2 regions of the Weissella sp. ESL1139 genome follow, and region 1 is predicted to be linked to the other one. Evidence: a T-box and tRNA genes for the amino acid it is inferred to sense, from the RefSeq annotation. Region 1 holds a T-box; the other holds one or more tRNA genes.
The links. A T-box is a leader RNA that pairs with one kind of tRNA and senses whether it is charged. The one in region 1 lies ahead of ACSYSF_RS06525 (phenylalanine--tRNA ligase subunit alpha), so its partner is inferred to be a tRNA-Phe.

Region 1 (11,951 bases):
CTTTGCGCTAGTCGATGAGACTGACTCAATTTTGATTGATGAGGCCCGTACACCTTTGATTATTTCAGGTGCACCAGCTCAAACCAGTACGCAATTGTATATTCGTGCTGATCGTTTTGCTAAATCATTAACTGAAGATGTTGATTTTAAGGTTGATCATGAATCAAAGTCAGTCCTATTAAATGATGAAGGAATTGCTAAGGGAGAGAAGTACTTCAACTTAGACAATTTATATGGTCCGGGTAATTCTGCTTTGACTCACCACGTTGATCAAGCTTTGCGTGCGAACTACACAATGTTTAATAACAAAGATTATGTTGTCCGTGATGGTGAAGTTGTTTTGGTTGATGCCTTTTCTGGACGTATTCAAGAAGGACGTCGTTTCTCTGATGGATTGCATCAAGCTCTTGAAGCTAAAGAACAAGTGCAAATTCAAGAAGATAATCGTGCAATGGCATCAATTACGTATCAAAACTTGTTCCGTCAGTACAATAAGCTATCAGGAATGACTGGTACTGCTAAGACTGAGGCGGATGAATTCCGTGAAATTTATAATATGGAAATCACGACCATTCCAACTAACAAACCAATTCAACGTGTTGATGATCCTGATTTACTATATCCTAATCTAAAATCAAAGTTTAATGCCGTTTTGCAACTCGTTACGAAGTTACATGAGAAGGGCCAACCCATTTTGATTGGTACAGTTGCCGTTGAAACATCTGAGTTACTGTCACAGTTGCTAGATAAAGCAGGTATTCCTCACAACGTGTTGAATGCCAAGAACCACGCTCGCGAAGCTGAAATCATTGCGAATGCTGGTCAACGTGGTGCCGTAACGATTGCCACCAACATGGCTGGTCGTGGAACCGATATTAAGTTAGGTCCCGGTGTGGTTGAACTTGGTGGTTTGGCAGTTATTGGAACTGAGCGACACGAGTCACGTCGTATTGACAATCAATTGCGTGGACGTTCTGGTCGTCAAGGAGACCCTGGTTACTCACAATTTTTCTTGTCACTAGAAGATGATTTGATGATTCGTTTCGGTGGTGAACGTATCAAAAATTTGATGGAAAGCATGGATATGGGTGATGAGGATGCCGTTATCCGTAATGGATTAATTACGCGTTCTGTTGAATCTGCTCAAAAGCGTGTTGAAGGAAATAACTACGATTCACGTAAGCATGTTTTGCAATATGATGATGTCATGTCACAACAACGTAATGCGTTCTATAAGGATCGTAATGCCGTTATTGATGAAGAACATTCATTACGCAATGTTTTACTACCAATGGTAGAACGGACTATTGATCGTGTTGTGCAAAATTTAACCAAGGGTAAGCCTAAGGACTGGGATTTGGATGGCTTGGTTGACTTTGCGCAATCAACCATTGTGCCCGTTGATTCAATTACAGTTGATGATTTGGCTGACAAGAAAACACCTGAAGCTATTTCAGATGAAATTTATCGTCGTGCTAAAAAGGTATACGAACAAAAGTTGCATGACTTAGGTGACGATGAAGAACGTCTATTACAATTTACACGTGTCGTCATTCTACGTGTGGTTGATTCACAATGGACTGATCATATGGAAGCAATGAATCAATTGCGTGATGCTATTCAATTACGTGGATATGGGCAATTAAATCCATTGATTGAGTACCAAAACGAGGGATTCCGTATGTTTAATGAAATGATTTCTGCTGTAGAATTTGACGTTACGCGTCTATTTATGAAGTCAGAAATCCGTCAAAATGTTCGGTAATCACAAAAGTTAATTAATGAGTGAATGAGGTTGGGATAAATATCTCAGCCTCATTTTTCAATATTAGGGAGGAAAGCATGGAATTAGCTGAGGCTCGGCGTAAATTAGCTGATATGGCTGCAGAAATTCAAAAATTTGGTGAATCATTAGATTTAGATGCTTTAAATGATGAAATTGCGGCTAAGGAAGCTGAAATGATTGCACCGGATTTTTGGAATGATAATGTTGCCGCACAAAAAGTTATTGATGAAAATAATGTGCTAAAGGGTCGTCGTGATGATTATCTAAAATTAGCTGATAGTGTTGAAAATATTGAAACAGCCGTTGACTTATTGGGCGAATCTTATGATGAAGACATGGCCAATGAAATGACCGCTGATTTGGATCAGTTAGCTGAAGATTTATCGGCATATCGTTTAGCACAATTACTAAATGAACCATATGATAAAAACAACGCTATTTTAGAAATTCATCCAGGTTCTGGTGGTACGGAATCAGCTGATTGGGGTGCCAATTTGCAACGTATGTACACACGTTGGGCAGAACAACACGGTTTTCAGGTGGACATCATGGATTACCATCCGGGGGATGTTGCTGGGGTAGATTCAGTAACACTAAAGATTACTGGTTACAATGCGTATGGCTATTTGCGTTCTGAACGTGGTGTTCATCGCTTTGTTCGTATTTCACCATTCGATTCGGCTGGTCGTCGCCATACATCATTCGTGTCAATTGATGTCATGCCAGAATTAGATGATTCAGTTGAAGTAGATATTAATCCAGCTGATGTGAAGATGGATGTTTATCGTGCGTCTGGAGCTGGTGGACAGCACATTAATAAGACTTCTTCAGCGGTACGTTTAACTCATATTCCAACAGGAATTGTGGTTGCGTCACAACAACAACGTTCACAGTTTCAAAATAAAGATACAGCCTATGCCATGTTGCGGGCGAAGTTGTATCAACTTGAAATGGATAAGAAGGAACAAGAACGAGCAGCCATTGCGGGTGATCATCTAGAAAATGGTTGGGGATCACAAATTCGTTCATATGTTTTCCAACCATATCGAATGGTGAAGGATCATCGTGATAACTTTGAATCTGGTAACCCACAAGGTGTCTTAGATGGTGATTTGGATCCGTTTATTAATGCATACTTGCGTTGGCGCTTAGAAGAACAAAATCCTGAATAAACAAAAAGGAAGGCCGAGACATTTTTGTCTCAGCCTTCCTTTTTTGACTAATCAATAATCGGTTTATATTGTGAGTGTAAACGTGTTCCAGAAATCTGTTTTATTTACGAACTAATGTTGTATAAGCATCTTCATCTAATACTAAATCAATTTCACCGATATATTCACGTGGATCAGCTTTGATAAAGGTATGTTTGAAGACATACAAGCCATCATCTGTTGATGCTTCACCAATACCACCCATGTCGTACAAATCAACGCCTTCATCTAAGGCCCATTGAATCATTGCTGTTTGCACTGCGTAAGGTGCGTAGTAGGTTGGACCATCATTAGAACCAGCGTACATGTACCAAATCTTACGACCGTATTTGAAGCCAAGACCAGTTGATAATAGCTTACCTTCACGTTCGGCAATGTAAACACGCATAATACCATTGTCACCACCAAAGGCAGCTAACATACGATCAAAGTATTCTTTTGGTCGATATGTAATCCCATGACGGTTAGCCATTGTAACATAAGTTTCATAGAAAGCGGCCATCGCGTCAGCATCAGTACCGTAACGAACAGTAACGCCGTCACGAATAGGACGCTTCAACTTTGACTTTGTCTTTGATGGATATAAGTCAAACGTTTCCTTAGCTTCAGGCTTAGCAGTCAAATCCAAAACCATGTTTAAGCGTGGTTGAATCGTTGCATGCATACCTTGGTCGGCAACATTACGATTACGCATTTCAAAGCCATGTGCCTTTAGTGCATCATTCAATTCATCTGAATAGGCAACTTCAGGATCCATCCGCAAGAGGTAGGCATCATCATCTGCAAGGGCTTTTTTAGCTTCAACCATTAATTGGTCAAGTAAATCAAAATTGGTAATATCCATAACAGGACCCTTTGAGGCGTAAGCAAATTTTTTACCTAGCTTTGTTTGCGTTAATAACATTGAAATCGCTGCGATAATGTTACCATCTTCGTCAGTAACATATGCATAACGTGGTTCCCAATTGTTTTTAACCTTTGCCCAACCAAGGTCTTGATTGACTTGACCATAGGGTGAGCTTTTGACGAATTCTTCATATTTTTTGACAGCAGCCGTGTCATTTAAATCTAAAACGGGCATGTTATCCTTCTTTCTTTAGTGACAAAATGTGATTTTAAAATCCCATATTAAATTATATCATAGGCAATTGAGTTCGTTTTAGCGTATAATAGATTTATGGAAACTATTAAATCAGTAAAAAATGGTCGTGTCAAAGCATGGCAAAAGTTGCAAACAAAAAAAGGTCGTCTAGCAAGTCAAACATATTTGCTTGATGGTTGGCATTTAGTACAAGAAGCAATTCATCACGAAGGTAAATTACATGCATTGATGGGTACGGATGAACAATTGGCAGAACATCAGGAGGATTTGCCACTGGGAGTACCTGTGTTTGAAATTACCAATGAAATTGCCAAGAAATTATCAGATTTGGTCACACCACAAGGTATTTTTGCCGAAGTATCATTGCCAACAGCAACTCGTGAACCACAGTTTATTCATGATGGTGCTTGGCTGTTCTTGGATGGTATTCAGGACCCAGGTAATGTTGGAACAATGGTTCGAACAGCCGATGCGGCCGGCTTTACCGGTGTCGTCTTTGGTCAAGGGTCAGTTGATCCATACTCACCAAAGGCGCTACGTGCTATGCAAGGCTCACAGTTTCATTTGATTACCACAACTGGTGATTTAATGGATTGGACAGCATCATTTACACAAAATGGTATGAATGTTTATGGTACGCAGTTAGATCCAGAAGCAGCGGATGTCTTTACGATTCCAGCTCAAACCCAGTTTGCTTTAATTATGGGTAACGAAGGACAGGGCATGCAACCAGCTTTGGCTGAAATGACAACAAAAAACTTATATATTCCGATTACGGGTCAAGCAGAATCTTTGAATGTAGCTGTTGCCGCAGGGGTAGCAATGTTTGCATTAAAGGCTCGTTAAAGTTTGATTAGGTAATCTATACTTGTGCAAGGGGGAGACGCTATGGTATTAGATTGGGAAAAAGATAAAGTTTACAAAGATATTGTAAAAGATTTGTTATCACATCCACAAGTTCAAGAGATGGCTAACTACACACAACACCATCATTCGGACCGGTTGACGCATTGTATTACAGTGTCATATGTTAGTTATAAGCTAGCACTACGTTTTGGCCTTAATGCGACAGCTGTGGCCCGTGCGGGTGTTTTGCACGATTTGTTTTTCTATGATTGGCGTGAAACCAAGTTTGAACTTGGTTCACATGCCTTTATTCATCCACGTGTTGCTTTAAGAAATGCTGAAAAAATTACCCATTTATCACCAATGGAGAAGGACATTATTTTAAAGCATATGTGGGGAGCAACAAGTGAATTACCACATTATCGTGAAAGTCTATTAGTTGATTTGGTTGACGACTATTTGGCAGTTGCTGAATTTTTCTCACCAGCTTCAGCTCGTATGAAACGATTATTTCATACAAACTAAATGAATGAAACAAAAGCCAGGATGATTTGTCCTGGCTTTTTTGTTGGTGCTGAATTTTTAATGCTCTCATTCGATTGTAATAATTGAGTATGAAAAAACGTGTAACGTGAGTGATTAATAAATGCTTTAAAGTTCAAAAATGTATACGTCGTAATAATGCTTGTGTAATCGATTACAATGATGTATTCTCTTCTATGATGTTATTTTATATTTTTTGATGTGGAGGAAAGAAAAATGTCGATTTTAATCGCCTTAGTTCCTGCTCTAGCCTGGGGGTCAGTTGGTATTGTAACGACCAAAGCTGGTGGTACAGCTGCTCAAGGTATTATGGGAATGACTATTGGTGCCCTTATTTTAGGATTTGGTACCTTATTTGCATTTGTTATTCCAAGTGCTGGTGCAGATTATGCGTTTAACCCTAGAATTTGGTTAGTTGGATTTATTTCAGGACTAGTTTGGGCCGTTGGTCAAGTTGGTCAATTGATTGGTTTTAAGAAATTGGGAGTATCAATAGGTAACCCACTTTCAACTTCTGGTCAAATCGTTGGTAATGCATTGATGGCCGCAGCTGTTCTTGGTGAATGGCATACTGGTCGGATGTGGTTCTTTGGAATTTTGTCAATCGCGTTGGTTACAGTTGGTGCCTTATTTACAACCGTACGTGATAAAAATGCACCCGCTGACTTGAATCCAGAACGTGATTTCAAGGGTGGTATTACGGCTGTCCTTGTTTCAACGCTTGGTTTCATGGCTTACTTCGTAATTCCAAACTTGCTTAATAAGTGGGGGTATATTTCCGATGCAATTCACAACCAAAATAATGGTTTGGATTACATGACAGCTATCGTGGCTCCTCAATCATTGGGTCAAATTTTAGGAGCAATTCTAATTGTCATCTTCTTCTTTAAGGAAACTGGTGACATGTTCAAGGCTGGTACTTGGCGTCAAGTTATTACTGGTTTGGTTTGGGCTCTTGGAAATGTCTTCATGTTTATCTCAACTGGTAATCCTGATGTTGGACAAGCAACGGCAACGACCTTATCACAAACAGGAATTATCGTTGGAACCTTTGGGGCTATCTTCATTTTGAAAGAAAAGAAAACAAAGCGTCAAATGGCATATATCTTGGTTGGATCGATCATGGTTGTCATTGGAGCTATCTTGATTTCTAAGTTAGCTGAACTTTAAATAATAAATTAAAATACCAGGACTTATTGTATACACACAATAAATCCTGGTATTTATTTTCGTATTAATTAAAGGGGACGTTTAGGCCTTAACTTTACGACCATGAATAAAGTAGTAAAGTACGATACCGATTAAGGCAATAAGTGCCATGACAATAAATAAGTTTTGATAGCCGAGCATTGGTTGGACATAACCAATAATTGAAGGACCGAAACCTAATGAAAATTCATAGCAAATAAAATAAGTCGCTGTTGTTTGGGTTAAACGATCAGCCGGTACCATTTGGGTGGTTGTTGATTGGATAGCTGACTGGAAGTTTCCAAAACCAAAGCCAATGAAGATAGCGGCTAAGAGCATCATCCAACCGTTTGACATTTTAGCTAAAATGATCAAACCAATGGTCAGAATGATTAATGCTGGATAAACAACGTAGTTTTCGTTTTTGCTATCCATTAAGCGACCAACAACTGGTCGTGAAATTAAGATTGCAAAGGCGTAAACCAAAAAGAAATATGATGCGAAAGTGGTTAAGTTTAAATCACTGGCATAAAAATCAAGCTCAGATTGAATAGCTGCATAACCGAAAGTAACAAAACCAAGTGTTAGTGAAATACCAAGCACCTTTGGTTCAATCAAGGTTTGCAAACTGAACTTTTTAGTTGTAGGCGTTGCTTTAATCACAACTTTATCAGCATCAATTAGCAAAGCTGCGATTAAGGCAATGATACCGATAATAAACTCAATCCAGAATAGCACACTGTAGGAAGCATGTTGCTCAATTAATAGCGCAAAGAAAGGACCAAAAGCAGTTCCTAAAATCGTGGCTAGGGAGAAGTAAGCAATACCTTCAGCGCGTCGGGCAGTTGGGATAACATTGACAACGGCTGTGTTTGTTACCGTACCAGTGAGACCAACCGCGAGCCCTTGAATAAAGCGAATGAGTAGTAAAAACACAATGCCGCCTTGGTATTGATAAGCAAGTAAGATAGGAACCAAAATCACCATACTAATAATGGTTAGTTTTTTAGCACTAAATTTAGCGGTCATGATACCAGCACTAAAACGGGCAACCATTGTACCAATGATGGTCATACCAGTAATTAGACCAGCCATGGTTGTGCTGACATGATAAGTTTTGACCGCGTATGGACCGATGATGACAAAGAGACTATAAAAAGTCATCATACTAAGAATTTGAATAATGAATAATTGAATAAAAGTTGCATTAAAAATGCTACCGGAGTCTTGTTTTGACGTAATGTTGTACCTAACTTTCTTAAATTTTCCTAAATCAGTATACACCTTGTGTCAAATTTTACTTTCGTTGTGGGGTGGATAACAGTATAATGGACTTAAACGTTTAAAACATGTTGTGTGCATTTTTTGTTAGTAAAGCATAAAATAATGCATGACAAGAAATTATGTGAAGGAGAATAACATATGACAGCAGTAACTGAAAATATCGCTGGTGATATGTCTGAAAATAAATTGTGTGACAAGTTTGTCGCAACTTTTGATATTTTGGGACGTAAGTGGAATGGCATGATTATTGAAACTTTGTTAGTTAATGGCCCACGCCGTTTTAAAGACCTAGCGCAATCAGTTTCAAAGTGTTCAGATCGTGTGTTAGTTGAACGATTGAAAGAATTAGAAGAAGCTGATATTGTGGAGCGACGTACATACGATGATTCTGCATTGATTGAGTACGCATTGACCCCACGTGGTGAATCAATGCGTGACATGATGACAGCTATTCATGAGTGGTCAGATAAGTGGCAAACGAATTGTTAATCGTCGCTTGAAAATTAAAAATAAACTTTGTACAATGGTACAAGAAACAATGAATGACCTAGTATGTGTTTTGTAAAGCATAGCGAGCAGTGGTTGGTGAAAGGCTGCCTTTAGAAACATAGAATTTCAGTCAGGAGTTCATCAATTAAACATTGATGCGGTTTATCACCGTTAATAGATATCCGAGGGTAGTCAATGATGACTACTAAATTTGGGTGGTACCACGTTAATTAGCGTCCCTTCGATAAATTATTTATCGAAGGGACTTTTTTATTTGTAATAGTTATATGAGTATAAGGAGAAGAAACATGAGTTTACAAGATGAGCTCACAACATTGCGTGATGAAGCATTAACACAAATTAATGATTCAGCGGATGTTAAGGCACTTAACCAGGTTCGTGTACATTGGTTGGGTAAAAAGGGACCACTAACAGAAGTGTTACGTGGTATGAAGAACTTGACCCCTGAAGAACGACCAGTTGTTGGTGCTTTAGCTAATGATGTTCGTGATACTTTAAATACAGCAATTTCAGAACGTCAAAGCCATCTAGAAACGATGGCATTGGACGCACAATTAGAAGCTGAAACAATTGATGTGACATTACCTGGCCGTGCCGTTAAGCAAGGTCAACCACATGTGTTGCAACAAATTATTGAAAATCTAGAAGATCAATTTGTGGGCATGGGCTATCAAGTTATCGAAGGTCCAGAAGTTGAAGAGGATCAATATAACTTTGAACGCATGAACTTGCCTAAGGATCATCCAGCGCGTGACATGCAAGATACGTTCTACATCACACCTGAAATTTTGATGCGTACGCAAACATCACCTGTACAAGCTCGTACGATGGAAAATCATGACTTTACAAAAGGACCATTAAAGATGGTTTCACCAGGTCGTGTATATCGTCGTGATACCGATGATTCAACTCATTCACACCAATTCCACCAAATGGAGGGCTTGGTTATTGATAAGCATATTACGATGGCTGATTTAAAGGGAACTTTGTTGGCTGTGGCGCATAATTTGTTTGGTGAAGCGCACGATATTCGTTTGCGTCCATCATATTTCCCATTTACGGAACCTTCTGTTGAGGTTGATATTTCATGGAATGCGGTAACGCCTGATATGAACCCTGAAGATATTGAATGGATTGAAGTGTTGGGAGCCGGTATGGTACATCCTAATGTATTACGTAATTCAGGGGTTGATCCTGACGTCTATGGCGGTTTTGCCTTTGGCTTAGGTCCTGATCGTTTTGCAATGCTTAAGTACGGTGTTGAAGATATTCGTAATTTCTATTTGAATGATGTACGTTTCTTAACACAATTTGATCAGAAAGGATAAGACAAAATGAAGGTTTCAGTAAATTGGTTACGCGATTATATGCCAATTGAATTGCCAGCAGCGCAATTAGCAGAAAAGGTTTCGCGTACAGCTGTTGAGGTTGAAGGATTGTATCAACCAAAAGGCAATATGAAGAAGGTTGTGATTGCCAAAGTATTGTCTGTTGTCCCACATCCAGATTCAGATCATATGGTGATTACTCAACTTGATGCCGGCGAAGATGAGCCAATTCAAGTTGTTACAGGTGCTCCAAATGTTGCTGAAGGTCAAATGGTTGTTTTGGCTAAGCATGGTTCAGTGATTGGTGATAACAAAAAAATCCGTAAAGGTAAGTTACGTGGTGAGGTATCAAATGGTATGTTAGCTGCGCTTCAAGAACTTGGGTTTGATGACAAAGTTGCACCAAAGGATTTTGAAGATGGTATCTGGGTATTTAATGATATTGATGCTGCTGAATTAACACCTGGTGAGGATGCACTAAAGGTCTTAGGGCTTGATGATGATGTTTTAGAAACAGGTATTACGCCAAATCGTGCTGATTTCTTTTCAATGAATGGAACAGCTTGGGAAGTTGCCGCAATCCTTTCTGAAAAACCCAAGTTGCCAACGTTTGATTTGCATGAAAGCGATGAAAAAACGAGTGATTTGATTAGTGCTACGGCACCAGCTGATTTAGCACCTAAATATGGGGTACGTGTTGTTAAAAATGTGACGGTTAAAGATTCACCATTATGGTTACAACGTCGTTTGTGGACCATGGGTATTCGGCCAATTTCAAATGTTGTTGATATTACAAACTATATGTTGCTAATGTATGGTCAACCAATGCATGCATTTGATTTGAATGCTTTGCCTGCACCTGAAGTACATGTTCGTCGCGCCGCAGATGGTGAACAACTTAAGACACTTGATGGTGTTGATCGTGAAGCCAGTGCTGACGATATTGTCATTGCTTCTGGTGATGAAGCGTTGATGTTTGCCGGTGTTATGGGTGGTGAGTCAACTGAAGTGACTGCCAAAACAACTGATATTGTTTTGGAAGGGGCAATTTTTGAGCCTAAGTCAATTCGTCACACCGCACGTGACCAAAACTTGCATTCAGAAGCATCAATGCGTTTTGAACGTGGGGTTAATGTAGAGGATACATTTACTGCATTGGATCATGCTGCCGCATTAGTTGCTGAGTTGGCTGGTGGTCAAGTTACAGCAGGTCAAGTGATTGCGCAAGACTTTGCTTATGAAGCACCTCGCGTTAGTGTTGGTGTTGATTATGTTAACCATGTATTGGGAACTGAAATTACTAGTGCTGAAATTGCTGCTATTTTCAATCGTTTGTTCTTCCCTTATGAAGAAAACGATGGCACTTTCACAGTAACGGTACCAGCACGTCGTTGGGACATCTCAATTGCTGCCGACCTAATTGAAGAAATTGCCCGTTTATACGGTTATGATAATTTACCAGCAACCTTACCAACCGGTGAGACAACACCTGGTAAGTTAACGAAGGCACAAAAGTTAATTCGTGCAAGTCGTCATGCCTTGGAAGGCCTTGGTCTGAACCAAGCGATTTCATACGTTTTGACAACGCCACAAAAGGCTAACCGTTTTGCATTATCTGATGGTGAACCAATTCAATTAGATTATCCAATGTCACAGGACCGTCAACAAACCCGAATGAGCTTATTGACTGGTTTGTTAGATGATGTTGCTTATAATAAGGCCCGCAAGCAAATGGATGTTGCCTTGTATGAGCAAGGCCGTGTCTTTGTTTCGGATGGGGATGCAACTAAGCGCCCAGATGAAATTGAACATTTAGCTGGTGTTATGACTGGTAATATTACGGCGCGTACTTGGGCAGAAAAAGCACAACCGGCTGATTTCTATGCCATGAAGGGGATTGTTGAACAATTACTAACAAACTATGGTTTCACTGATGAAGTAACGTTTGTTGCTAATACAACCCGTGAAGATATGCATCCAGGACGTACTGCAGATATCTATGTTGGTAATAATTTAATTGGTTTTGTGGGTCAAATTCATCCCCTAACAGCTAAGGAATACCGCATTAATGACACATTTGCCTTTGAGCTAGACTTATCAGCTATTATTGCTTTGCCAAAGAATGAAGGTAACTACGAGGCAATTTCACGTTA
Region 2 (11,951 bases), 570 kb from region 1:
TTTGAAAGTTGATAACTTTTTAAATCATCAAGTTGATCCAAAGTTGATGCAAGATATGGGTGATGAGTTTGCCCAATTATTTGCCGATGAAAAAATCGACAAGGTGTTGACGGTTGAATCATCTGGAATTGCGCCAGCTGTCTTTGCAGCTTTGTCTTTGAATGTGCCATTAGTCTTTGCACGTAAGAAGAAGTCAATTACGCTATCATCTGAATCATATGTTGCTGATGTTTACTCATTCACGAAACAAGAGACAAACCATGTGATGATCGATAAGCGTTTCTTACATGAAGGTGAACGCGTATTGATTATTGATGATTTCTTAGCTAATGGACAAGCTGTTACTGGTTTGATGGAAATTGCTAATGCCGCTCAAGCTGAAGTTGTTGGTGTTGGTATTGTGATTGAAAAGACATTCCAAAAGGGTCGTGCCATGTTAGATGAACAAGGTGTTCATGTTGAATCATTAGCACGTATTGCTGCTTTTGAAGATGGACAAGTTGTTTTTGCTGATTAATATAAGAGAAGAGCGTGAGCAAAAGCGGGTTGAACCTGGAGTATAACGTTGTTGACGCCAATTATGGCCGGAGCAACGCGCAGGACATGATTGGTGCCAATGACTTTATATTGAGGGTTCAGCTTTTGTGAACGCGTTTAAGAAGACCGAGACATTTTAATGTCTCGGTCTCTTTTTATAAATAAACATATTATTCCTATTTACTTTTATAAATAATGAGTATAAAATGAAATCGTTTTCTATAAAATAATAAAACGTGCACAACATTGCATGTTAAGGGAGATAATATGGGATTTTTAAAGGGATTTGATCATATTGGTGTGCCAACACAAAATTTTGAGAAGAGCATACCAGCTTATGAATCACTCGGTTTTACGTTTATCAATGAAGAAGATGAAAATGGTCACCGCGTGGGCTTTTTCCAATTAAATGATTTATTACTTGAAGTGTATGAAGGTGAATCAACTTCTGAATTTGGAACGATTAATCACATTGCCATTGCAACTGATGACATCGAAGGGGCTTTTAAATTTATTGATGAATCTGAATTTGAATTGATTGATCATGAGATTGTGTCATTACCATTCTGGGATTATGGTATTCGCTACTTTAAGTTCTTTGGTCCAAACAAGGAAATCTTGGAAGTTTGCCAAAAAAATAAAGCTTAATAACTAGACTACAAAGTTGATGAGATACGGCAACTTTGTAGTCTTTTTTTGTTAAATTAAGGGAATTTAAGATAGAATAATGAGTATAAGAATTATGATAAACGCGCGATGAAAAGGGGAGAAAAATGAAATTAGGATTTATTGGTACTGGTGTAATGGGTACTGGTATTATTAATAACTTGCTAAAGGCTGATTATGAAGTTTTTGTTTATAATCGCACGAAAGCCCATGCGCAATCAGTGATTGATAACGGGGCCGTATGGTTAGATTCACCACGTGAAATTGCTGAAACAGCTGATGTTGTGATGACGATGGTTGGTTACCCTAAGGATGTTGCCGAACAATATTATGGTGACAAGGGGATTTTCGCTGGTGCACATGCAGGTCAAATCGTAATGGATATGACTACTTCGACACCAACTTTGGCGGAAGAGCTAACAAACGCTGGTGAAAAGATTGGTGTGACGGTTCTGGATGCACCTGTCTCTGGTGGCGATACTGGAGCTAAGAATGGTACCCTAACTGTTATGGTTGGTGGTGGCGCTGCACAAAATTGGTCAATGGATAATTATGGACCACGTGTGTTGTCAGATGACTATGAACCAGGATTCTATGTAAAACATTATATTAAGGATTTGCGCATCGCATTGGATGAGGCTGAAAAGATGTCTGTACCAGTACCAATGACTAAGATGGCAGAAGAATTTTATACAAAACTAGCAGATGAAAAGCAATTAGCAGATGCTGGTATCCAAGCTATTGTACGTTTATGGACCCAGTTTGCTTAATAATGCTTGAAAGGCGTAACAAATGAATTTTTTTATTAATGCAACGATGCCTGACCATAAATCGGGGATTGAGCATGCTGAATTAAAGCGGTTGGATTTATTTAATAAACACGAAGAGCCTGTAAAAGTGGTGTTATGTGATTGGGACCCAAATGGGCATGTGACGGCAAATCAAGCCGGTATTTCAGATGAACAGATTATTAATTTGTTTGATTATTTTCAAGAAACAATGCAAGTAATTGCTAAAAAAGTTCAGGTGCAAGATGTTGAATATGGCGTTTTAAATCCTATATATACAGATGATCCTGATAATGAACGATACTTGGTTACGGCGAATGGCCAATTAGTTGCACGTGTTAATTATAATGAGGCACTTGATATGCAAGTGAAATCAGTTGAGTGGTTTGATGGTTTTAATAATTTATATTGCGTGGAACATTATGATTCACGTGGCTTTGTCTCATTAAAACAGTGGTATACGGCTGATAATAAAATTGGTACGGAAGCGTGGGTGACACCAAGTGGTCGAACGGTTATTGAAGCTTTTCATAAACAAACAATGGCAGGTGAGATGCATAAAACTGGTTGGCGTTTAACTAACCGTCAGCATAAAGTGTATCAATTTGATACGCGGAATGAATTAATAACATACTTTTTAAATTGCTTGAATGAAGATTTTTGGTCAATTGATCGACCTAATGTGTTTATCGTGGATCGTGCTCATTTGGGTGATCAAGGTTTGCTGGAATTGAAGAAACCAGCCTATACGGTCTTTCATTTGCATAATGCACATACTGCGGATGCACAAGATCCGGAGGCACCATTGTTTAATAACAACTATGAATTTGCTTTAAACGCAATTGATGGTTATGATGCCGTGGTATCAGCTACGCATAAACAAACAGCTGATGTCCGCACTCGTTTGCAACCCAAAGCACAGCTATTTACGATTCCAGTCGGAGTTGTGCCGGAAAAATTATTAAATGCGCCACGAGTTCCATTAGCTGATCGTCAATTTGGTAAAATGGTTGTTTTTGCACGAATTGCCTGGGAAAAGCATTTAGATGATTTAGTTCGGGCTATTGGGATTGTGCATCAAGAATTTCCGCAAGTTACGTTGGACTTATATGGTTATCCAGATCCAAGTGATGATTATAAGGCACGGCGTGAAGTTGAGGACGTAATTGCAGCATACAATTTAGGTGATGCGGTTACGTTAAAAGGGTATACGACTGATATTGATGCTGTTCAAAATAATGCGATGATGTATGGGCTGACGTCACGTATGGAAGGTTTTAACTTGGCAATTATGGAGGCTATTTCGCACGGCTTAATTGCTTTTTCATATGATGTCAATTATGGACCAAATGAAATTGTTCAAGATGGTGTTAATGGTGCTGTTGTACCATATGGTGATTATCAAGCGTTAGCTAATGCAATTTTGCAAGTTTTGCGTAATCCTAAGTTAGCAGAGCAATATATAAATGGTGCTTATGAGTCAGCACATCGTTATTCTGAAGCATCAGTATGGCAAGCATGGCAAGCCTTACTAGCAGATGCTCAGGATAGCTGGTCAGCTAAATTAGCTGCTACACCAGGTTATCGGAGGGAACAGTAATCATGTATTATTTCGTAAGTGAAAATATTTTTGCCTATAATTCTGGGACGGAACATGCGCAAGCTAAGCGAGTACAATTTTTTAATCGTGAAGTTGTGCAAGGTAATTTAGATCAAGCTGTTTATGTCACAAGAGATTACAATCGCTTTTTAAACCGTGATGCAACCGTCATGCACTTGAGCACGGACGAAGTGTTGAATATGTATGATTACTTTCAGGGAACGACTAGTATACCGCGAAAGAAACAACATTTGCGTTTACTACCGCAACTGCCACTAGATCAATATCATATTGTTAGTCACGGACCTAATTATTCAACAATTGAAGACGCCGGTCGTGTAATTGGTCGTATTAATGTAATGCCGGCCACAGTTGGTTTGGTCAACGACATTACTTATTATGATCGGGCCGATAATATTACTGCTCGTGAAAATTTTGATTGGCGTGGTTTTAAGTCGTCAGTCGATTATTTCCATCCTGATGGTCAATTAGCCGTACAACAATTTTTGAATTTAGCTGGGGAACCAGTTATTGAAATTACACATATGAAGATCAATGGACAATTGATGCCGACTATGTATAAATTGAAAAATTATTTAGGTCATGATTACCGGTTTAATTCACAAGATCAGCTTTTTTTGTTTTTCCTAAATGAGATTACGCGCCAACAAGACGATGTTACTCTGATTTCAGATCGACGGGGATTGGATCAAGCAGTGGCTGCTGTGCAAGGTACAACTAAAAAGTATGCCTACTTGCATGACATTCATACTGGGGATATTAAGCATCCGGTACGTGGTAAATTATATCCAGCTTATACAAATGTGTTAGAAAATTATGGGCAAGCATTTACCGCAATTCTTGTACCAACAACAGCGCAGCAAAAGGATTTAATGGCACGTTATCCGGACCTTAGGATTAAGGTTGCACCAGACATGGCATTACCATCAGCTGTTTTTGAGCAACCTCACGTATCATTGGAAGAACGGTACCGTCATCAAATGATTTATGTTGGTCGGTTGTCATCTGAAAAAAGACCTGATCAAGCTTTACGTGTGCTAGCGAAAGTGATTAAAAAAATACCTGATGCAACCTTGGTACTATATGGTTATGCAGCTTCGCAAGCAATCATGGACGAGTTGCAGTCTTTGGCAACCAAATTAAAGATTAATGATCATATTACATTTGGTGGTTATGTCACAGGGCAGTCACTTAAGCAAGCCTATGAGCAAGCACAAGTTATTTTACAACCCTCATTGGCTGAAGGATTGGGCATGAATCTTGTTGAAGCTATGAGCTATGGTGTGCCGGCAGTTAGTTACGATGTGCCATATGGTGCCCATGCTTTGATTGACGATGGTGTTAATGGTTATATTGTGCCTGATAGTTCTAGTAACGCGATGGCGCAACAGATTATTAAATTAATGTCACAGGATGACTTATGGACTAAGATGTCTGCGGCAGCCTATGAGAAAGCTAAAATGTTTGCTGACGAAGACATGCAAGCAATTTGGCAACAAGTTTTAAAATAGCATGGCAAACAAAAAGGACAAATTGACGCGACACTGTCAATTTGTCCTTTATTGTATAAGGTAGTGGCGGGAATCGAACCCGTGATGACGGTTTTGCAGACCGTTGCCTTACCACTTGGCGACACTACCATAATTACTACCACGATTACATATTATAGGGGAAATTTGGAAAACTTGCAATTGTCTAAACATGTGTAATTGATAATTAAATTATTTTTTAATAAAATGATATTTAAAAAGATGCATTTATAAGTTTTATAAAAAAATATGTTAATTTATATATTAATATCAAATATTAGTCGTGTAAGGGGTTGCCAAGTGAGCAAAATATCTGTATAATAATTTCTGTTGTTGAGATTACAACAATAATAAAAATGGACGTTTAGCTCAGCTGGGAGAGCACCTGCCTTACAAGCAGGGGGTCACAGGTTCGAGCCCTGTAACGTCCATTGGTCGCATGGTCTAGTTGGTTATGACGTTCGCCTGTCACGCGAAAGATCACGGGTTCGAATCCCGTTGTGACCGTTTATAATGGCGCGGTAGCTCAGTTGGTAGAGCATACGATTGAAGCTCGTAGTGTCGACGGTTCGATTCCGCCCCGCGCCATTTCATAATACATTGTATTGTGAAAATAACCATCTTGTAATAGGGGTATAGTTTAATGGTAGAACAACGGTCTCCAAAACCGTCGGTGGGGGTTCGACTCCCTCTACCCCTGTTTTATGATGATGGCGGTAGTGGTGAAGTGGTTAACACACCGGTTTGTGGTTCCGGCACGCGTGGGTTCGATCCCCACCTACCGCCCTTAAAGTTAGCAATAACTTTTTTATTTTTATATTGATAATAATTGGATATGCCGTTGTGGCGGAATTGGCAGACGCGCTGGACTCAAAATCCAGTTCCCGCAAGGGAGTATGGGTTCGACCCCCATCGACGGCATTGGGTAACCATTGTTAGTAAAGTTCGTATTTAATTATTATTATGCCGTTGTGGCGGAATTGGCAGACGCGCTGGACTCAAAATCCAGTTCTCGCAAGGGAGTATGGGTTCGACCCCCATCGACGGCATTCCTATAAGTCTTGAAATCCTTTATTTAGGGTTTTGAGGCTTTTTCTTTTATGTTAAAAATAAGGATTGAGACACCGTGATCTCAATCCTTAATTTTTTATATATTCCTTTGTAAAGGCAACCACGCAAAAATCTTCTTAAGTTCCCTTTCCCAGAAAACCCATTCGTGACTACCAGGGGATACTTGATAGGTTTCGTTGAGCTGTTGTTCACTCATAAAGTTAGTAAATTCATCATTGGCAACTTTAAGGAAATCATCTTCACCAATCGCACGATACCAATGAATGGCAGCTAAATCTTGATAATCAGCATTTTTAGCGAGCTCTTCAAGATAGTGCTCGGGTAATGCATTACCAAAGACACTTTTAATATCAGGCATAATTGGAATCACGTCATGCAAATCGATGACCGGTGATAGGGCCGCAACGTAGCTAAACCAATCTGGATGACTAAACCCTAGTTTTAAGGCACCAAAACCACCCATGGAATTACCAACAACGAAGTTATCTTCACGTCGACTGCTCAAAGGGAACATGTGGCGCATTTCTGGGATTAATTCTTCGGTTAAATATGTCCAATAAGGTAAACCATATGCTTCATCCATATAAAAACTACGATTGACATTGGGCATGATAATCGCAACTTGGTAATCTAATGCCAAATTTTCGACTGTTGTGCGCGCTGACCAACACGTACCACTTTCACCAAGACCATGTAATAACCAAAGCGTTGCTAATGGTTCTTTTGGTAATGTGTCCGGCAAAATAACCTCAATGTTCATATGTGTTTGCAGAGTATTTGAAAAACGTGTGATTCGTAAATGTGCCATAATTTCCCCCTAATTTAATTGGTTGCTACGTCGTTTTGTGAATAGTAAACAGTTGCTTTAATATTTTGGGGATGATTCCCAAAATCACTCCCGAATAAAGTTAAACCACCATACGTGTCATTATCGATTGGCAGTACGGCCATTTTTAACGTTAAGCGACGCGTGTGACCTAAATCAAGGTCGCTAATTTTAACGTTAGAAATGCTGACACTATCGATTGATGTATCTAGTTCCCCAATGCGAATGTGATTTAGTAAACCATATTGACTGAATTTCTTAGGCCACCAATCGGGTGTATAACGCCCATGAACGTCAGAATAATTTCCTGGTAATTCACTGGCACCAATAAAGGTATCATTTAGCCAAAAGCCAATTTTTGAACGCCAGTTATTGTTGGATAACGGAAATTCACTCGACATTTCAATATCAAATTCCAATAATTCAATTTGACCATTTTCAGGTATTTCATTAGGAATAATATATTCAATACTACCTTCAGTAAACCAAAGTAGTTGTGCTTCTAATCGATGCATACTAAAAAAGACGTTGCTATCATCCATTGGTGTGATTAATTGCGTATTGGTCGCCAACCCACAAGATGGGGCCACGTTATCAATAGCAAAATAATTTCCAATCGGAATATCATAAGTTTTCTTATAGTATTCCGGAAAGATTTTCTGTGGAAAGTTAATTGAAATTTTATCAATATTTATTTTGGGAACATTTTGACGATTGTCAGTTCCTTTTTGAAAACAAATAATATTTGCTTGTTCTAAAATATGCAAATTTTTAGAAACTGCTGCCTTACTAATGTTCATACGTTGTGCTAACTGGGTAGCGGTTATTTTTTCGTGTGAAATAATCTCAATCATTTCTAAACGGACCGGTGAATCTAGTGCCTGATAAATAGGCAAATAGTCCATACTAATATCAATATCCATAGAGCCCCCTCTTTGACATAATAGTTAACCATTTTGTTAACTATCATACGAATTATTTTCAGAGGTGTCAACAATGTTCCCATTATAATTAATAACGACCATATACCGCCATGTCAATGTTGACAGCGCTTACATTGCGGGATGATAATACACATGTTAAGAAGTTAAGGTTAACGTTAATTATTTCATTATGTGCCTAGTTTAAGAGGGGAAAGTTATGAAAAAGTCACATTTTTGGGGAGCAATTGCATCATCAATTGCACTATCATTTGGCTTAACTGGTTGGTTTAGTACCCCAGTTCATGCCGATGACACCAAAGAAATTGTTTTTTGGAATCCGTTTACTGGACCGGATGGTACTAGTATGCAGAAGCTTGTTAATCAATATAACAAGACGAACCCAGAATACAAAGTTAAGAATGTATCACTTACTGAAGCTGATATGTATTCAAAGATTCCAACAATTGTTAATTCTAAGAAAGGAATTCCAGATTTACAGATTGTCCATGTTGAGCGTATTAAGGACTATGTCAATAATGGCTTGTTAGATAATTACAATCCTTATTTGGGTAAGTTCTCTGACATCAACAAAGATAATTATGTTCCAGAAGCTTGGGAAAATGGTGATTATAGAGGTAAGCGCTACGGGATACCACTAGATATTCACACGACGTTTATGTATTACAACAAAGAGTTGGTGAAGAAGTATGCACCACACGCTTTGGATGACAATATCGTCACATTTGATGAGATTAAAGCAGCTGGTGAGAAATCACAAAAAGATGGTATCGCCAGTTTGGGATTAACTTGGTGGAAACCATTATTTCTATCAATGTACGGTCAATTAGGTGGTGAATTAACCAAGAATGGTAAGGATCCTGATTTAAATAATAAAACTTCACGTGAAGTGATTAAGACATATAAAAAGTTACATGATGAAAAAGTTACCACGCAAGACGGTGATGACCCAATGCAATTATTCTTAACAGGTAAAGAAATTTTCCATCCCGAAGGAATTTGGATGAATAACCAAATTAAAGAAGGTGACATTGATTACGGTGTAACAAACTCACCTCAGTTATCATCTGATCCAGATAAGATGGTTAACTGGTCATCAAGTCACCAGTTCGTTTTGTTGAAGCAGCCTAAGCGTGATAAAGCAAAAACAGAAGGAACATTGGCCTTTGTTAACTGGGTTCGCACTCACTCATTAAATTGGGCAAAGTCAGGGCAAAATCCTGCCGCATTGGCCATTACGAAAGATCCACGTTACTTGAAGATGCAACAGTCATTCTTATTGACAGATAAAGTTGAACAAAAGTCACTTAAGATTTTCAACTATCGTTATAACGGATACTTAGCTGACTACTTGGACCGCTACACTTACGATGCGGTATTTGGTAAGACAAGTATTTCACAGTATCTAAATAAGATGCAAAACACGGTGCAAGATGAAGTTGACGCACAGATGGATTAGTAAAAACACTGTGTACAAAAAAGAGGGAGTTAAGTACTAATGGCAGAAGTTTCTTTAAAGCCAACTGAGCAAGTGACAGCAGGTAAAAAAAATAAGCGTAAGCTAACCAAAAGCCATCCTTTGATTTACCTATTGCCACATTTGGCAATTTTTACGATATTTTTCTTCATACCTTTAATTTTTGGTATCTATATTGCGTTTACAAAATGGGATTTAGTTCGGACACCGATATTTGTTGGTTGGGATAATTTTAAAACAATCCTGTTTTCGAATTCGATTTTCCATGATCAACTAACAAGTGGTTTATGGCACACAATTTTGTTCGTACTAATTTCAGTACCATTCTGTGTGTTGGTGCCTTTGTTATTAGCAGTTATGTTAAATACAAAACCTAAGTTTGCTAAGTTCTTCCAAGGACTATTCTATCTACCAAGTCTATTTTCAATCTCAGCGGTTGTTATTGTTTGGTCATTGATTTTCAATCCTAACTACGGTCCGTTAAACACACTATTTAACCTGGATCAGGTTTGGACAGGTACGCAACCATGGGCATGGATTACCATTGTTATTTTGACTGTTTGGTGGACGATTGGTGGAAACATGATTATCTATCAAGCTGCCTTAAATGGTATTCCACAAGATTACTATGAAGCAGCTGATATTGACGGTGCTTCAAATTGGCAGAAATTTATTCACATTACTTTACCAAGTATTCGTGGTCAATTGCTATTTACGATTGTGACAACAACGATTGCCCAGTTCAACATTTATGGACAACCATTAATGTTGACGAACGGTGGTCCTAATGGGTCAACAACAGTGCTAATGATGCACGTGTAACAAAATGCGTTCGGTTCAGGACAATCATTGGCTGGAATTTCTTCAGCAATGTCAGTTATCTTGGGTATCTGCATTACGATTGTGTCAATGGTTCAACTATTTTTGCTAAGAAATAAAGATTGATGTAGGAAGGTAAAAGATAATGAAAAATAAGAAGCAGGGCACAGCACAGTGGTTATCGTTTATCTTTTTGGTCCTATTGAGTATTATTTGGATCATGCCATTGTTATATGGTGTCATGTCATCATTCAAAAGCAATATTGAAATGCAGTCAGTTGGTTTTAAGTTCTTGCCAATTAATTGGATTATCTCAAACTATTCAGATTTGCTACAAAACACAGGGAACACACCAGTATTCCGCTGGTTCTTGAATTCAATTGTCATTGCGGGTGGTTCAACAATTCTCGTATTGGTTGTCACATCATTATCAGCCTTTGCGTTCTCTCGTTTAGATTTTAAGGGAAAGAATGTGCTATTCATTTTCTTATTAGCAACGATGATGTTCCCACCAGTTATGAATATTATTCCACTATACAAAATTATGACGTTCTTAGGTTGGGCTAACACGCCTTGGGCAATGATCTTCCCAGCTGCAACCGGAGCATTTAATATTTTCTTGGTTCGTCAGTTTATGGATAATATTCCAATTGCGTATGACGAAGCTGCGCGTATCGACGGTGCTAGTGATTGGCAGATCTTTAGAATTATTATTTTGCCACTAATTAAACCAGTGTTATTCGTGGTGGCATTGTTTACATTTACAGGTTCATGGAATGATTTCTTGTGGCCATCAATCGTCTTCTCAGACATTAACAAGATGCCAATTACACCTGGTTTGAAGCTACTACAAGGTATGTATGTTGCTGATATTCCAACGTTGATGGCAGGTGCGATTATCGCAATCATCCCAACCTTTATTTTGTACTTGTTTGCACAAAAGTACTTCTTGCAATCAATGTCTTTGTCAGTAGGTGTGAAGGGATAATTGTTTATGTTAGAAAAAAATTGGGACAAAAAGCTATTAATAACGTGTGCCATTTGGCAATTTATGGATGGTGTCTTAACAATCGGATTGGGAATGTTTGATGCTAGTACCTCAACGCATGAAACATTGCTACCGGTTAGTTCACTAAGCGGCTTAGTGGGTACGTTATTTATCTTAGCCGGCTTGATTAATTTGTTAATGGCGAAGTATTTTTTGAAAGAAAAAGAATTAAACAAATGGCTATTGCCAACTGTCATTATTGAAGTCGTTGTTGCTTACTTCTGCATTGACATCATTACAGTTGCTTTGTTGGTACCAACGGCAATCATCATTAGTTTAAAGAAGAAAAGACAAAAATTAGTTAATTCATAACATAGAAAGTAGGAAAAGTATGTATCGAACAGAGTATCCTGAACCACAATTTCAACGCGAAAACTGGACTAATTTAAATGGTCGTTGGGACTTTGATTTTGATGATAGTAATGAAGGTATTAAAGAACGCTGGTATCAACAAGAAGGATTGACCAAAGAAATTGAAGTGCCATTTGCTTATCAAACGCAATTGAGTGGTGTTAATGATCAAAGCGAACACAGTGTTGTTTGGTATCAACGTCATTTTCAATCAGACCAAACTGCTGATGAAGTCACCATTCTACATTTTGGTGCGGTAGACTTTGAAGCTGATGTT

Region 2: it encodes a tRNA-Phe, which carries the amino acid that the T-box ahead of ACSYSF_RS06525 (phenylalanine--tRNA ligase subunit alpha) is inferred to sense. The anticodon was not compared.

The regions. Positions count from the first base shown of each region.
Region 1 is NZ_CP196375.1:1,323,986-1,335,936, reverse strand. It holds gene secA (preprotein translocase subunit SecA) at 1-1,765, shown strand, start outside; gene prfB (peptide chain release factor 2) at 1,843-2,958, shown strand; gene femX (UDP-N-acetylmuramoylpentapeptide-lysine N(6)-alanyltransferase) at 3,059-4,078, opposite strand; gene ACSYSF_RS06550 (TrmH family RNA methyltransferase) at 4,175-4,945, shown strand; gene ACSYSF_RS06545 (HD domain-containing protein) at 4,988-5,470, shown strand; gene ACSYSF_RS06540 (GRP family sugar transporter) at 5,705-6,658, shown strand; gene ACSYSF_RS06535 (MFS transporter) at 6,740-7,858, opposite strand; gene ACSYSF_RS06530 (winged helix-turn-helix transcriptional regulator) at 8,099-8,449, shown strand; T-box leader at 8,490-8,693, shown strand; gene ACSYSF_RS06525 (phenylalanine--tRNA ligase subunit alpha) at 8,758-9,798, shown strand; gene pheT (phenylalanine--tRNA ligase subunit beta) at 9,805-11,951, shown strand, end outside.
Region 2 is NZ_CP196375.1:24,193-36,143, forward strand. It holds gene ACSYSF_RS00130 (xanthine phosphoribosyltransferase) at 1-517, shown strand, start outside; gene ACSYSF_RS00135 (VOC family protein) at 805-1,185, shown strand; gene ACSYSF_RS00140 (NAD(P)-dependent oxidoreductase) at 1,311-1,973, shown strand; gene ACSYSF_RS00145 (glycosyltransferase) at 1,996-3,591, shown strand; gene ACSYSF_RS00150 (glycosyltransferase) at 3,594-5,123, shown strand; tRNA gene ACSYSF_RS00155 (tRNA-Cys) at 5,182-5,252, opposite strand; tRNA gene ACSYSF_RS00160 (tRNA-Val) at 5,500-5,572, shown strand; tRNA gene ACSYSF_RS00165 (tRNA-Asp) at 5,575-5,648, shown strand; tRNA gene ACSYSF_RS00170 (tRNA-Phe) at 5,657-5,729, shown strand; tRNA gene ACSYSF_RS00175 (tRNA-Trp) at 5,771-5,841, shown strand; tRNA gene ACSYSF_RS00180 (tRNA-His) at 5,855-5,927, shown strand; tRNA gene ACSYSF_RS00185 (tRNA-Leu) at 5,979-6,062, shown strand; tRNA gene ACSYSF_RS00190 (tRNA-Leu) at 6,107-6,190, shown strand; gene ACSYSF_RS00195 (alpha/beta hydrolase) at 6,289-7,020, opposite strand; gene ACSYSF_RS00200 (ArsR/SmtB family transcription factor) at 7,035-7,961, opposite strand; gene ACSYSF_RS00205 (extracellular solute-binding protein) at 8,179-9,438, shown strand; partial or broken gene ACSYSF_RS00210 (carbohydrate ABC transporter permease) at 9,478-10,401, shown strand; gene ACSYSF_RS00215 (carbohydrate ABC transporter permease) at 10,421-11,263, shown strand; gene ACSYSF_RS00220 (hypothetical protein) at 11,270-11,635, shown strand; gene ACSYSF_RS00225 (glycoside hydrolase family 2 protein) at 11,655-11,951, shown strand, end outside.